DNA from 2 places in the Streptomyces sp. NPDC024687 genome. Region 1 is predicted to be linked to the other one. Evidence: riboswitches for the same ligand, from Rfam matches in the RefSeq annotation. Region 1 holds a riboswitch; the other holds the start of a gene.
What was found. Region 1 has a riboswitch for cyclic di-AMP ahead of ACZ39I_RS24025 (transglycosylase family protein). Riboswitches for the same ligand answer to the same signal wherever they lie in the genome.
Positions count from the first base shown of each region.

Region 2: another riboswitch for cyclic di-AMP. It lies ahead of ACZ39I_RS41345 (M23 family metallopeptidase); the one in region 1 lies ahead of ACZ39I_RS24025 (transglycosylase family protein).

Region 1 covers NZ_JBVHLJ010000006.1:107,997-113,797, reverse strand. The annotation lists gene ACZ39I_RS24035 (cytochrome P450 family protein) at 1-1,281, shown strand, start outside; gene ACZ39I_RS24030 (transglycosylase family protein) at 1,473-2,468, shown strand; cyclic di-AMP (ydaO/yuaA leader) riboswitch at 2,674-2,841, shown strand; gene ACZ39I_RS24025 (transglycosylase family protein) at 2,845-3,549, shown strand; gene eno (phosphopyruvate hydratase) at 3,843-5,135, shown strand; gene ACZ39I_RS24015 (FtsB family cell division protein) at 5,273-5,749, shown strand; gene ACZ39I_RS24010 (DUF501 domain-containing protein) at 5,780-5,801, shown strand, end outside.
Region 2 covers NZ_JBVHLJ010000022.1:8,766-14,566, reverse strand. The annotation lists gene trmB (tRNA (guanosine(46)-N7)-methyltransferase TrmB) at 1-660, shown strand, start outside; gene ACZ39I_RS41355 (PrsW family intramembrane metalloprotease) at 712-2,109, shown strand; gene ACZ39I_RS41350 (aldo/keto reductase) at 2,125-3,069, opposite strand; gene ACZ39I_RS41345 (M23 family metallopeptidase) at 3,194-4,219, opposite strand; cyclic di-AMP (ydaO/yuaA leader) riboswitch at 4,231-4,388, opposite strand; tRNA gene ACZ39I_RS41340 (tRNA-Met) at 4,688-4,761, opposite strand; gene ACZ39I_RS41335 (sensor histidine kinase) at 4,969-5,801, shown strand, end outside.

The DNA.
Region 1 (5,801 bases):
ACCCCCAGCGCCCCTGCCCCCGCCGTCCCTCCCCCCTCCGCCCCCGAGCTCTTCACCTGGGAGTTCGCCACCGACCCCTACCCGGCCTACGCCTGGCTCCGGGAGCACGCCCCCGTGCACAGGACCCGGTTGCCCAGTGGGGTGGAGGCCTGGCTCGTCACCCGGTACGGCGATGCCAAGCAGGCCCTCGCCGACCAGCGGCTCAGCAAGAACCCGGCGCATCACGACGAGCCCGCGCACGCCAAGGGCAAGACCGGTATCCCGGGGGAGCGCAAGGCGGAGCTGATGACGCATCTGCTGAACATCGACCCACCGGACCACACCAGGCTCCGACGGCTCGTCAGCAAGGCGTTCACGCCCAGGAGGGTCGCCGAGTTCGCCCCCCGGGTGCAGGGGTTGACCGACCGTCTCATCGACGGTTTCGCGGCCGCGGGCAGCGCCGACCTGATCCACGAGTTCGCCTTCCCGCTCCCCATCTACGCGGTCTGCGAGCTGCTCGGCGTCCCCGCGGAGGACCAGGACGACTTCCGGGACTGGGCGGGCATGATGATCCGTCACGGCGGCGGGCCGCGAGGCGGGGTGGCGCGGTCCGTGAAGAAGATGCGCGGCTATCTCGCCGAGCTCATCCACCGGAAGCGGGAAGCGCTGCCCGACGAGCCCCCTCCCGGCGAGGACCTCATCTCCGCGCTCATCCGCGCCTCCGACCACGGGGAGCACCTCACCGAGAACGAAGCCGCGGCCATGGCCTTCATCCTCTTGTTCGCAGGTTTCGAGACCACCGTCAATTTGATCGGAAACGGCGCCTACGCCCTCCTCACCCATCCCGAGCAGCGCGACCGGCTGCAGGAATCCCTGGCCAGGCAGGAGAGGGGCCTCCTGGAGACCGGTGTGGAGGAACTGCTGCGGTACGACGGTCCGGTGGAACTGGCCACCTGGCGGTTCGCCACCGAACCCCTGCGGATCGGCGGGCAGGACATCGCCGCCGGTGACCCGGTGCTCGTCGTGCTCGCCGCCGCGGACCGGGATCCGGAGCGGTTCGCCGACCCCGACGTGCTCGATCTGTCCCGCCGTGACAATCAGCACCTCGGTTACGGCCACGGCATCCACTACTGCCTCGGTGCCCCGCTCGCCCGCCTGGAGGGCCAGACCGCGCTCGCCACCCTCCTCACCCGCCTCCCGGATCTCCAACTGGCGGTCGATTCGGCTGATTTGCGGTGGCGCGGGGGGCTCATCATGCGTGGACTGCGCACTTTGCCCGTGGAGTTCACGCCCGTCCGGTAATCGACCGAGAGGCCCGTCCTGTCCCCGCACGGAGTGGGTAAACATGACGAGTCCTCAAGTTTGTGATCCTCACGTGATCTACGCGGCATTAACTTGTGACAAGTGATCGAACCCCTATACGTTCACGGACCAGCGCGGTGCCCCGCACCACTCGCCGCGCGGGTATTTGCTGTCTCGGGAAAGGTCCCCTCATGCTCTCCGGGAACGGTCGTCACCGTCGCCCCCGTCAGGCTCCCGCTCTCCTCGTGGCGGCCGGTGTGACGGGCTCCGCCATCGCGATCCCACTGCTCGGAGCGACCGGAGCGAGCGCCGCCACCGGCACCACCTGGGACCGGGTCGCGGAATGCGAGAGCGGCGGCTCCTGGAGCGCCAACGACGCCAACGGCTACTACGGCGGCCTCCAGATGTCCCAGGAGAACTGGGAGAAGTACGGCGGCCTCGAATACGCCGAGACGGCGGACCTGGCCAGCCGCAACCAGCAGATAGCCGTGGCCGAGAAGCTCCTCGCGGACCAGGGCATCGCCGCCTGGCCCACCTGCGGTCTGCTCGGCGGTCTCAGCAAGGACTCGAGTGCGGCCGACGTCGACACGGGCGTGGGGAGCGAGACACCCTCGGCCTCGGCGTCCGACTCATCGACATCGTCCGGTTCATCCGGATCGTCTGGTTCATCCGGTTCCTCCGACTCCTCGGGCGCCGAGGAGTCTTCCGGTCTGCTCGGCGCGCTGGACGGTTCGTCCGCCACGCCCTCGCCGTCGGCCACCGCCTCCAATGGCGACAGTTCCGCCAAGTCGGGCAAAAAGAACCCTTCGCCTTCCGAGGGCTCCGCCGCGGAGGACGTACAGCCTTCCGACAGCTCGCCCGTGGTGAGCCCAGAAGAGGACGAAGCGGACAAGTCGTGGCAGCAGGGCAGCTCTTCGGCCCTCGTGGACGTCGGCGCCCTCGGTTCCGGCAAGCACCGCGGCGGCAGTGCCGAGGAGATTGCGACGAAGAGCACAGCCTCCTCCCCGGCCGGCCGGCATGCCGCGGGCACCTACACCGTCCAGGAGGGCGACTCGCTCGCCTCCATCGCCGACTCCCTTGGCCTCGACGGCGGATGGCGTGCCCTCTACGCCGAGAACAAGGACCGCATCGGGGCCGACCCGAGCGGCATCGTCGCCGGTCAGACCCTCGACACAGGGGTTGAATAGGGCTGAAAAGGCCTGAAAAACAGCGGGAGTTCACGTCACACTTCGCACTGAATGTCCACTTTGGTGAAAGTGTGGGATGAGTCTCAGAAGCCCTGATCGTCTTTGAAATTCCGCCGAGCCCGTGTCTACGGTCGTGACCGCTCGGCAACCCGAGCCCCGTCTGTCGCAACGCCGAATCCTGCCAGCGACGGAACGGGAACAGTCGTCGCGTCAAGCGCCGTAGGCAGGAGCGGGGGACCCAAGGTAAGTGCCGGGCCCAGCAGTTCATGCTGGACCGGCTTGGGGTGAAGCCGCGCATCGCGAGATGTGCGGCCGGGCAACTCAACCGGCCCGAACCCGACAGCTCACCTCGCAGGCGTCGGTGAGGGGATCCACCATGCTGTTTTCCGGTAAGGGCAAGCACCGTCGTCCGTCCAAGGCCACCCGTGCCGCCGCGCTTGCCGGTGTCACCGGTGTCGCCATCGCCGCCCCGCTGATGGCGGCCGGCAACGCCTCCGCCGCCACCGCCTCCGAGTGGGACACCGTCGCCCAGTGCGAGTCCGGCGGCAACTGGTCCATCAACACCGGCAACGGCTACTACGGCGGCCTGCAGTTCTCGGCCTCCACCTGGGCCGCGTACGGCGGCACGCAGTACGCCGCGCAGGCCAACCAGGCCAGCAAGTCCCAGCAGATCGCCGTCGCCGAGAAGGTCCTCGCCTCCCAGGGCAAGGGTGCCTGGCCGGTCTGCGGCAAGGGCCTGTCCAGCGCCGGCTACAGCGGCAGCAGCTCGTCCTCCTCCAGCTCCTCGAACTCCAGCTCCTCGAACTCCGGCTCCTCGAGCACGAGCAGCCGTTCGACCGACGAGCAGAGCGCCTCCCGTTCGACCGACCGTCCGGCCGCCAAGAAGACGGTCACCACCCCGACCGGCAAGAAGGTCAAGAAGGGCGACGGCGAGTACAAGGTCGTCAAGGGTGACACCCTCAGCTCGATCGCCGAGAAGCACAAGGTCAAGGGCGGCTGGCAGAAGCTGTTCAAGCTGAACAAGGACATCATCACCGACGCGGACTTCATCTACCCGGGTCAGCAGCTGCACCTCAAGTAGGACCCAGCTGAACCACAGCGCCCTCACAGCCGTGTCCTTCAGGATGAAGGCCTCGTGAGGGTCACCCCCCGTCCCCACGGGCTCCCCGCTCCGGTGCGTGTTCCCCCGTACGCACCGGGGCGGGGTTTTTTCATGCCCCGTCGAGGCATGTCTTTGTTCAGTTCAGAAACAATTTACTCTCGGTTCTGTCCAGGAGGCGGTCCACACGGTGGCCGAACCCCCGGAGCCGGTTAGGCTCGGTCTCGCAGAACCCACCGCGGTCCCGGCGGACCGTGTCACATCCCAAGAAGGAGATGCTCGTGCCGTCCATCGACGTCGTCGTAGCCCGGGAAATCCTGGACTCCCGAGGCAACCCCACGGTCGAGGTCGAGGTCGGCCTCGACGACGGCAGCACCGGTCGTGCCGCCGTCCCCTCCGGCGCCTCCACGGGCGCCTTCGAGGCCATCGAGCTCCGCGACGGTGACCCGAACCGCTACCACGGCAAGGGTGTCGAGAAGGCCGTGCTGGCCGTCATCGAGCAGATCGGCCCGGAGCTGGTCGGCTACGACGCCACCGAGCAGCGTCTGATCGACCAGGCGATGTTCGACCTGGACGCCACCGACAACAAGGGCTCGCTCGGCGCCAACGCCATCCTCGGCGTCTCGCTCGCCGTCGCCCACGCCGCCTCCGAGGCCAGCGACCTCCCGCTCTTCCGCTACCTGGGCGGCCCGAACGCGCACCTGCTGCCGGTGCCGATGATGAACATCCTGAACGGCGGCTCGCACGCCGACTCCAACGTGGACATCCAGGAGTTCATGATCGCCCCGATCGGCGCGGAGTCCTTCTCCGAGGCCCTGCGCTGGGGCGCCGAGGTCTACCACACCCTCAAGAAGGTGCTGAAGACCAAGGGCCTGTCCACCGGCCTCGGCGACGAGGGCGGCTTCGCCCCGAACCTGGAGTCCAACCGCGCCGCGCTCGACCTCATCATCGAGGCCATCAAGCAGGCCGGCTACGTCCCCGGCGAGCAGATCGCGCTCGCGCTCGACGTCGCCGCGTCCGAGTTCTACAAGGACGGCAAGTACGAGTTCGAGGGCAAGTCCCGCTCGGCCGCCGAGATGACCGAGTACTACGAGGAGCTCGTCTCCGCGTACCCGCTCGTCTCCATCGAGGACCCGCTGTACGAGGACGACTGGGCCGGCTGGAACACCATCACCGCGAAGATCGGTGACAAGGTCCAGATCGTCGGCGACGACCTGTTCGTCACCAACCCGGAGCGCCTCGCCCGCGGCATCGAGGAGGGCAGCGCCAACGCCCTGCTCGTCAAGGTGAACCAGATCGGCTCGCTGACCGAGACCCTGGACGCCGTCGAGATGGCCCAGCGCAACGGCTTCAAGTGCATGATGTCCCACCGCTCCGGCGAGACCGAGGACGTCACCATCGCCGACCTCGCCGTCGCGGTGAACTGCGGCCAGATCAAGACCGGCGCCCCGGCCCGCTCGGACCGCGTCGCCAAGTACAACCAGCTCCTGCGCATCGAGGAGATCCTCGACGACGCCGCGGTGTACGCCGGCCGCAGCGCGTTCCCGCGGTTTCGCTCTGCGAACTGATCAGCACAGCAAGGGCTGAGCAGCCTCAAGGGCTGACCCCGGCAGGGCTAAGCCTTAGCCAGTCGTACGTACGTCCCCGTACCGGTCCCGTACCGTGTGCGGGGACGTACGTACGTAGAAGGGGAGGCGGAGAGCCGATGGCCGTGAAGGACCGGGACCGTTTCTCCACCACGACCAGGATCAGGCTGCTCGGCGAGCAGACCGCGGCCCGGGTCTACCGTTCCCAGACCAAGCGGCAGGCCCGCCGCTCCCGGCTGACCGGCCGGGCCGCGCTGCTCGCCCTCGTGCTGTGCACGCTGGTGGTGGCGCTGGCGTACCCGATAAGGCAGTACGTCTCCCAGCGCGCCGAGATCGCCGATCTCCAGCGGGAGAAGGCGCGGGCCGCCGAGCGGGTCGAGAAGCTGCGCGACCTCAAGGCGCGCTGGCAGGACGACGCGTACGCGGAGCAGCAGATCCGGCAGCGGCTGCACTACGTGCTGCCGGGGGAGACGGGCTTCGTCGTCGTCGACCCGGACGCGGCGCGGCAGTCCCGCGCCGACCTGGGTGCGACCGACCGCCCCTGGTACGCGAACGTCTGGGACGGGGTCGACAAGTCCGACGCCTCCGACCAGTGAACCGACCGATGGACCGATAGAAAGACAGGCATGGAAACGCCTCCGCCCTCCA
Region 2 (5,801 bases), on a different contig from region 1:
GCGTTGCAGCGGCTGTGGCCCACGTGGGGGCTCGACATCGACGGGCAGCGCACGATCGACCTCGGTGAGATGTTCGGGAACGACAACCCCGTCGTGCTGGAGATCGGGTTCGGGATGGGCGAGGCCACCGCGCAGATGGCCGCCGCGGACCCCGACACCAACATCCTCGCTGTCGACGTGCACACACCGGGGCAGGGCAACCTGCTCAATCTCGCCGAGCAGCGGAAGCTGTCCAACATCCGGGTCGGCAACGGCGACGCCATCATCCTGCTGCGCGAGATGCTCGAGAAGGACTCGCTCGACGGACTGCGCGTGTACTTCCCCGACCCCTGGCCCAAGAAGCGGCACCACAAACGGCGGCTGATCCAGCCCGAGTTCCTGGACCTGGCCGCGACCCGCCTGCGGCCCGGCGCGCTGGTGCACTGCGCGACCGACTGGGAGCCGTACGCCGAACAGATGCTCGACGTACTCACCGCGCACCCGGCCTTCGAGAACACCCAGGCAGGCAGCGGTTTCGCGGCGCGTCCGGAGTTCCGGCCGCTGACCCGTTTCGAGGGACAGGGACTGGAGAAGGGACATGTCGTGAACGACCTGCTGTTCCGCCGCGTACAGCACGGCGACCGATCCGACCGACCCGACCAGTCCCCCACCGGCGCCTGAGCATCCCGCCCCGCCTGCGGGCGGCGCCTCTGTCTCGTTAAGGTCGATGCCGTGGCCACCTTTCCCCCGTATCCGACGTACTCCGGTGACCCCACCGGTGGCGGTGCACTGCGGCATGCGCACTGGTGGCAGCGGAAGTGGGTGCGCTACGGCGCGCTCAGCACCCTCCTCACTCTGTCCGGGCTCGTCATCCTCGCCCTGGTCCGTCAACAGACCGGTACCGAGGGGTTCCTGGTCGGCCTGGGGCTCGCCGTCCTGCCCGTACCGCTGCTCATAGCCGCGTTCCGCTGGCTCGACCGCGTCGCACCTGGGCCCTGGCGCAATCTGCTGTTCGCCTTCGCCTGGGGCGCCTGCGCGGCCGCGCTGATAGCGATCATCGCCAACAGCTTCGCGACGAAGTGGATAGCGACGGCGACCGCCGACCCGTCCGGCGCGGACACCCTCGGCGCGACCGTGATAGCGCCGATCGTCGAGGAGTCGGCCAAGGCCGCCGCCGTACTGCTCGTCTTCCTGTTCCGCAGACGGGACTTCACCGGGATCGTCGACGGCGTGGTGATAGCGGGGGTCACCGCCACCGGCTTCGCCTTCACCGAGAACATCCTCTACCTGGGCACCGCCTTCGGCACCGACCAGCTCACCGGCGACCGCGGCATCGCCTCGGTCACCGCCGCGACCTTCTTCGTGCGCGTCGTCATGTCGCCGTTCGCGCACCCCCTGTTCACCGTCCTGACCGGCATCGGCTTCGGCATCTCCGCGCTGTCGGCGGAACGCCAGCACATACGGCGGGTCCTCGTCCCGCTGTCCGGGCTGTTGCTCGCGATGGGCATGCACGCGACATGGAACGGCTCGTCGACGTTCGGGGAGTACGGCTTCTTCGCGGTGTACGCGATGTTCATGGTGCCGGCGTTCGCGCTGCTGACCTGGCTGGTCATCTGGACACGGCAGCGGGAGCTGAAGACCGTGCGCGAGGAACTGCCCGCGTACGCCGTCGCCGGGTGGCTGACGCCGACCGAGCCCCATGTGCTGAGCTCGATGCGGGCGCGGCGGGTGGCACGGGACTACGCCCGGCGGCAGTTCGGCGGGCGGGCCGCGGCACGGGCGGTCTCGCAGTACGAGGCGTACGCGACGTCCTTGGCGTTCCTGCGGCGCCGGGGGCGGCTCGGACGGGCGAACGCGGACTTCGTCGCACGGGAGCGGGAGTTGCTGCACGAGCTGTGGCGGCGGCGGGATGTCGCGCGGCCCGCGCTGGACCACGCGGCCCGGATCACGGCACCGCCGGTACCGGTGGCCGCGCCGCCCTGGCCGGTCTACGGGGTGTACGGATACGCCCCTCACCCGGCCCAGCCGACGCACCACGGCCACCCCGGCCACCCCGCCCAGCCGACGCCCCCGGTCCCCCCGGTCCACCCGACGGTGCCGTACCCCGCCTACAACCCGTACCGCACATAGACCGTGCGGCGGAGGTCAGGCCGACGCCTCCGTCAGGCGCGTCAGCTCCTCCTCCGTCAGGGTCAGGTCGGCCACGCCCAGCAGCGCCGGCAGCTGTTCCACCGTGCGGGCGGACGCGATCGGGGCCGCGACCGTCGGCTGGGCGGCGAGCCAGGCGAGGGCGACCGTGGCGACCGGGACGGTGTGGGACTCGGCGATGTCGTCGAGCGCCTCGAGGACCTTGCGGCCGCGTTCGGTGTCCAGGTGCTTGCCGGCGCCCGTGGCACGCGCACTGTCGACCGTCGTACCGGGGCGGTACTTGCCGGTGAGGAAGCCGGAGGCGAGGGCGTAGTACGGGACGGCGGCGAGGCCCTCCCGGGCCGCGAGAGCCTCCAGTTCACCCTCGTACGTGTCGCGCGAGACCAGGTTGTAGTGGGGCTGGAGGGCGACATAGCGCGCGAGGCCCTCGCGGTCGGAGAAGGCCAGTGACTCCGCGAGGCGCGCGGCGGAGATGTTGGAGGCGGCGATCGCCCGCACCTTGCCCGCCTTCACCAGTTCGTCCAGCGCGCCGATGATCTCCTCGACCGGCACTTCGGTCTTGTCGAAGTGGGTGTAGTACAGGTCGATGTGGTCGGTGCCCAGGCGCGTCAGGGAGGCGTCGGCGGCGGCCTTGATGTTCGCCGCCGACAGGCCCTGGTACTGCGGGTGCTGGCTGACCTTCGTGGCGATGACGACGTCGTCACGGTTGCCGCGGGCCGCCAGCCACTTGCCGATGACGGTCTCGGACTCGCCGCCGGAGTTTCCCTCGACCCACGCCGAGTACGCGTCGGCCGTGTCGACGAAGTTGCCGCCGGCCGCGGTGTACGCGTCGAGAACGTCGAAGGAGGTGGCCTCGTCTGCGGTCCAGCCGAAGACGTTGCCGCCGAGGGTGAGCGGGAAGACCTCGAGGTCGGAGGAGCCGAGCTTGCGAAGAGAAGTCATGCCAACGTCAACACCCGTGCCGGACGCCGCTCTTCCGCCACGGCCGCAAAGTCCTCGTAAACAAGCGGAATCACCTGCTCCGGCGCCCCGGCGGGAAACCCTCAGGGGCGCTTCAGGAGGCGCGTCAGGGAGTGAGCCCCTTGCCGCGCAGCCACGCCATCGGGTCGATCCCGTCGGCCGAGCCGTTCGGGTGGACCTCCAGGTGCAGGTGCGCGCCGGTCACGTTGCCCGTGGCGCCCACGCGGCCGATGACCTCACCGGTGCCGACCTTCTGGCCGACGCTGACGCTGATCGAGGACTGGTGGCAGAACCACAGCTCGGTGCCGTCGTCGAGGGTGAGGATCGTGCGGTAGCCGTAGGAACCGGCCCAGCCGGCCTCGGTGATGGTGCCGCTGTGGATCGCCTTGATGAGCGTGCCCGTGGGGGCGGCGAAGTCGAGGCCCGTGTGGTAGCCGGAGGACCACAGCGAACCGGCCTGACCGAAGGTCGAGGTGATGGTGTACGACGAGGTCGGCAGCGTGTACTGCTTGGCGAGCTCGGCCAGGCGCTCGGCCTCGGCCTTCTTCGCGGCCGCCTCCTCCGCCTTCTTCTTCGCGGCGGCGGCCTTCTCCTGGGCTTCCTTCTCCGCCTTGGCGGCGGCCGCGTCGGCCTCCTTCTCGGCGGCGTCCGCGATGGCCTGGGCGGCCTTGGTGTCGAGCTGGTCCTGCTGCAGCTCGGCCTGGGCCAGGATGCGCGAGCGCAGCGCCTCACCGGCGTCCGAGGTGCCCTTGGCGGTGTCGGCGGTGGTGGCGCCGACGCTGCTGAAGGCGCTCGTGTCGTCCGCGGCGGAGGCCGAGTCGTCCGAGATGAGCGAGCCCACGTTGGGCAGGTCGGGCATGGAGATGGAGACCGGCGGCTTGCCGGTGTTGGCGCTGGCCATCCCGCCGGCGCTGACGGCGGCTATGACACCGACGCCCAGAACGGTGGAGCTACGGGCGAACCCTCCGCCACGCTGCTTGGCGACGCGATGCCGGCCTCGTACGGGAGCGAGGGAGTCCGCGGTGGGGTTCCACTCGCCGAGCGGGGCCTCGTCGTCGGCGCGGTAACCGCCGTATACGAGGGTGTCGCTCGGGACGTACGGCGCCTCGGGGGCAGGCGGGTTGGACGCCACGTGGGCGCGCTCCTTTCCTTCCTTCTCGCCTACCGGGTTAGCTGACGGGTTCGGAGCAGGAAGGTCTCCTACGCGCGTATACCGACCGTGCTGCCACGGTGGCGTACGAGCGATTCACCCCAAGTTGGTGGTTCCCCGGTTCCCTTGCGGAATTCGGCGCGTGAGCACGGAGCCGTCTCTTGTGACGGCTGGGACGACCGCGCTGCGTTATCGAACGTTAATAGACGTGGGGGCCCGATTCCAAGCTGTTCCGCTTGATCATTAACGAAATCACGCTGGACTTACGGCCCATGAACGCCTAAAAACGGGCGAGTTGGCCTTCACTCAAGCCACACAAAGACATTGACGGTATGTCAGCTGTAACGCGGAGGGCGGTCGCGCGCTCACCCCGCGTCACATCACGTCATGAAGGGGAAAAACACTCAGGGCCGGAATCCAGTGAACTGGATTCCGGCCCTGAGCCGTGAGTAGCGGGGACAGGATTTGAACCTGCGACCTCTGGGTTATGAGCCCAGCGAGCTACCGAGCTGCTCCACCCCGCGTCGTTGTGTAACCAGCATACGTCATCCGGAGAGTGGTCCGCGCCAGGGTTGTTCGGGACCGCCTCACTGGAGGGGCGTGACGGCAGTTCCACGACGGGACCACGGCGGCGGCGAGGACGGCGACGGCGGGGAGTGATCCTCGTCCGGGCCCCGATGGTGTAGCGGGCTACACCGTGCGACCGGGGCCGTTCGTCTAGCGTGAGCGGCATGTGGAAGTCGGTGCAGCGTGCGGCGATGGCGAGCGTGCATCTCGTCGTGGCCGCGGCGATGTGCTTCGGCATGTACCTTTTCATCACCGTGCTGCTGATCGCCGCCGTCGGTACGGTCGCCGTGGTCGGCTGCTGGCTGCTGCCCGAGGCCGTGCTGCTGATACGGCGGATCGCCGGCGCCAAGCGGAACCTGACCGCCCTGTGGACGGGCCGGGAGATCCCCGAGGCGTACACACCGATGACCGGCACCCTGCGCGAACGGCTGCACATCTCGGTGCGGGACCCCGGCACGCTCAGGGACCTCCGCTGGATGCTCGCCTACTACCTCTACGGCGCCCTCCTCGCCCTCGCCCTCCCGCTGTGGCCCCTCGGCCTGGTCGTCGACGGCGTGTGGGCCGGGGCGCTGCGCCGCGACCCCGTCGTCCTGCCGCTGATCGTGCGGCTCGCGGACACCGAGGCCCGCTGGTCGACCGTGCTGCTCATGCCCTCCCCCGAGGCCAGGCTGGCCCGGCGGGTCGAGGAGCTGCGGGAGACCCGGGCCGACGCGATCGCCGCGCACGAGGCCGAGCTGCGTCGCATCGAGCGGGACCTGCACGACGGCGCCCAGGCCAACCTGGTGGCGCTGTCGATGCGGATCGGACTCGCCAAGCGGGCCTACGAGCGGGACCCCGACGCCGCCCGCAAACTGCTGGACGACGCCCAGGACCAGGCCGAACAGGCGCTGACGGAGCTGCGGCAGGTGGTGCGCGGCATCCACCCGCCGATCCTCACCGACCGGGGTCTCGTCGGCGCGGTACGGGCGCTCGCCGCGAGCAGCGGGCTCGCCGTGGG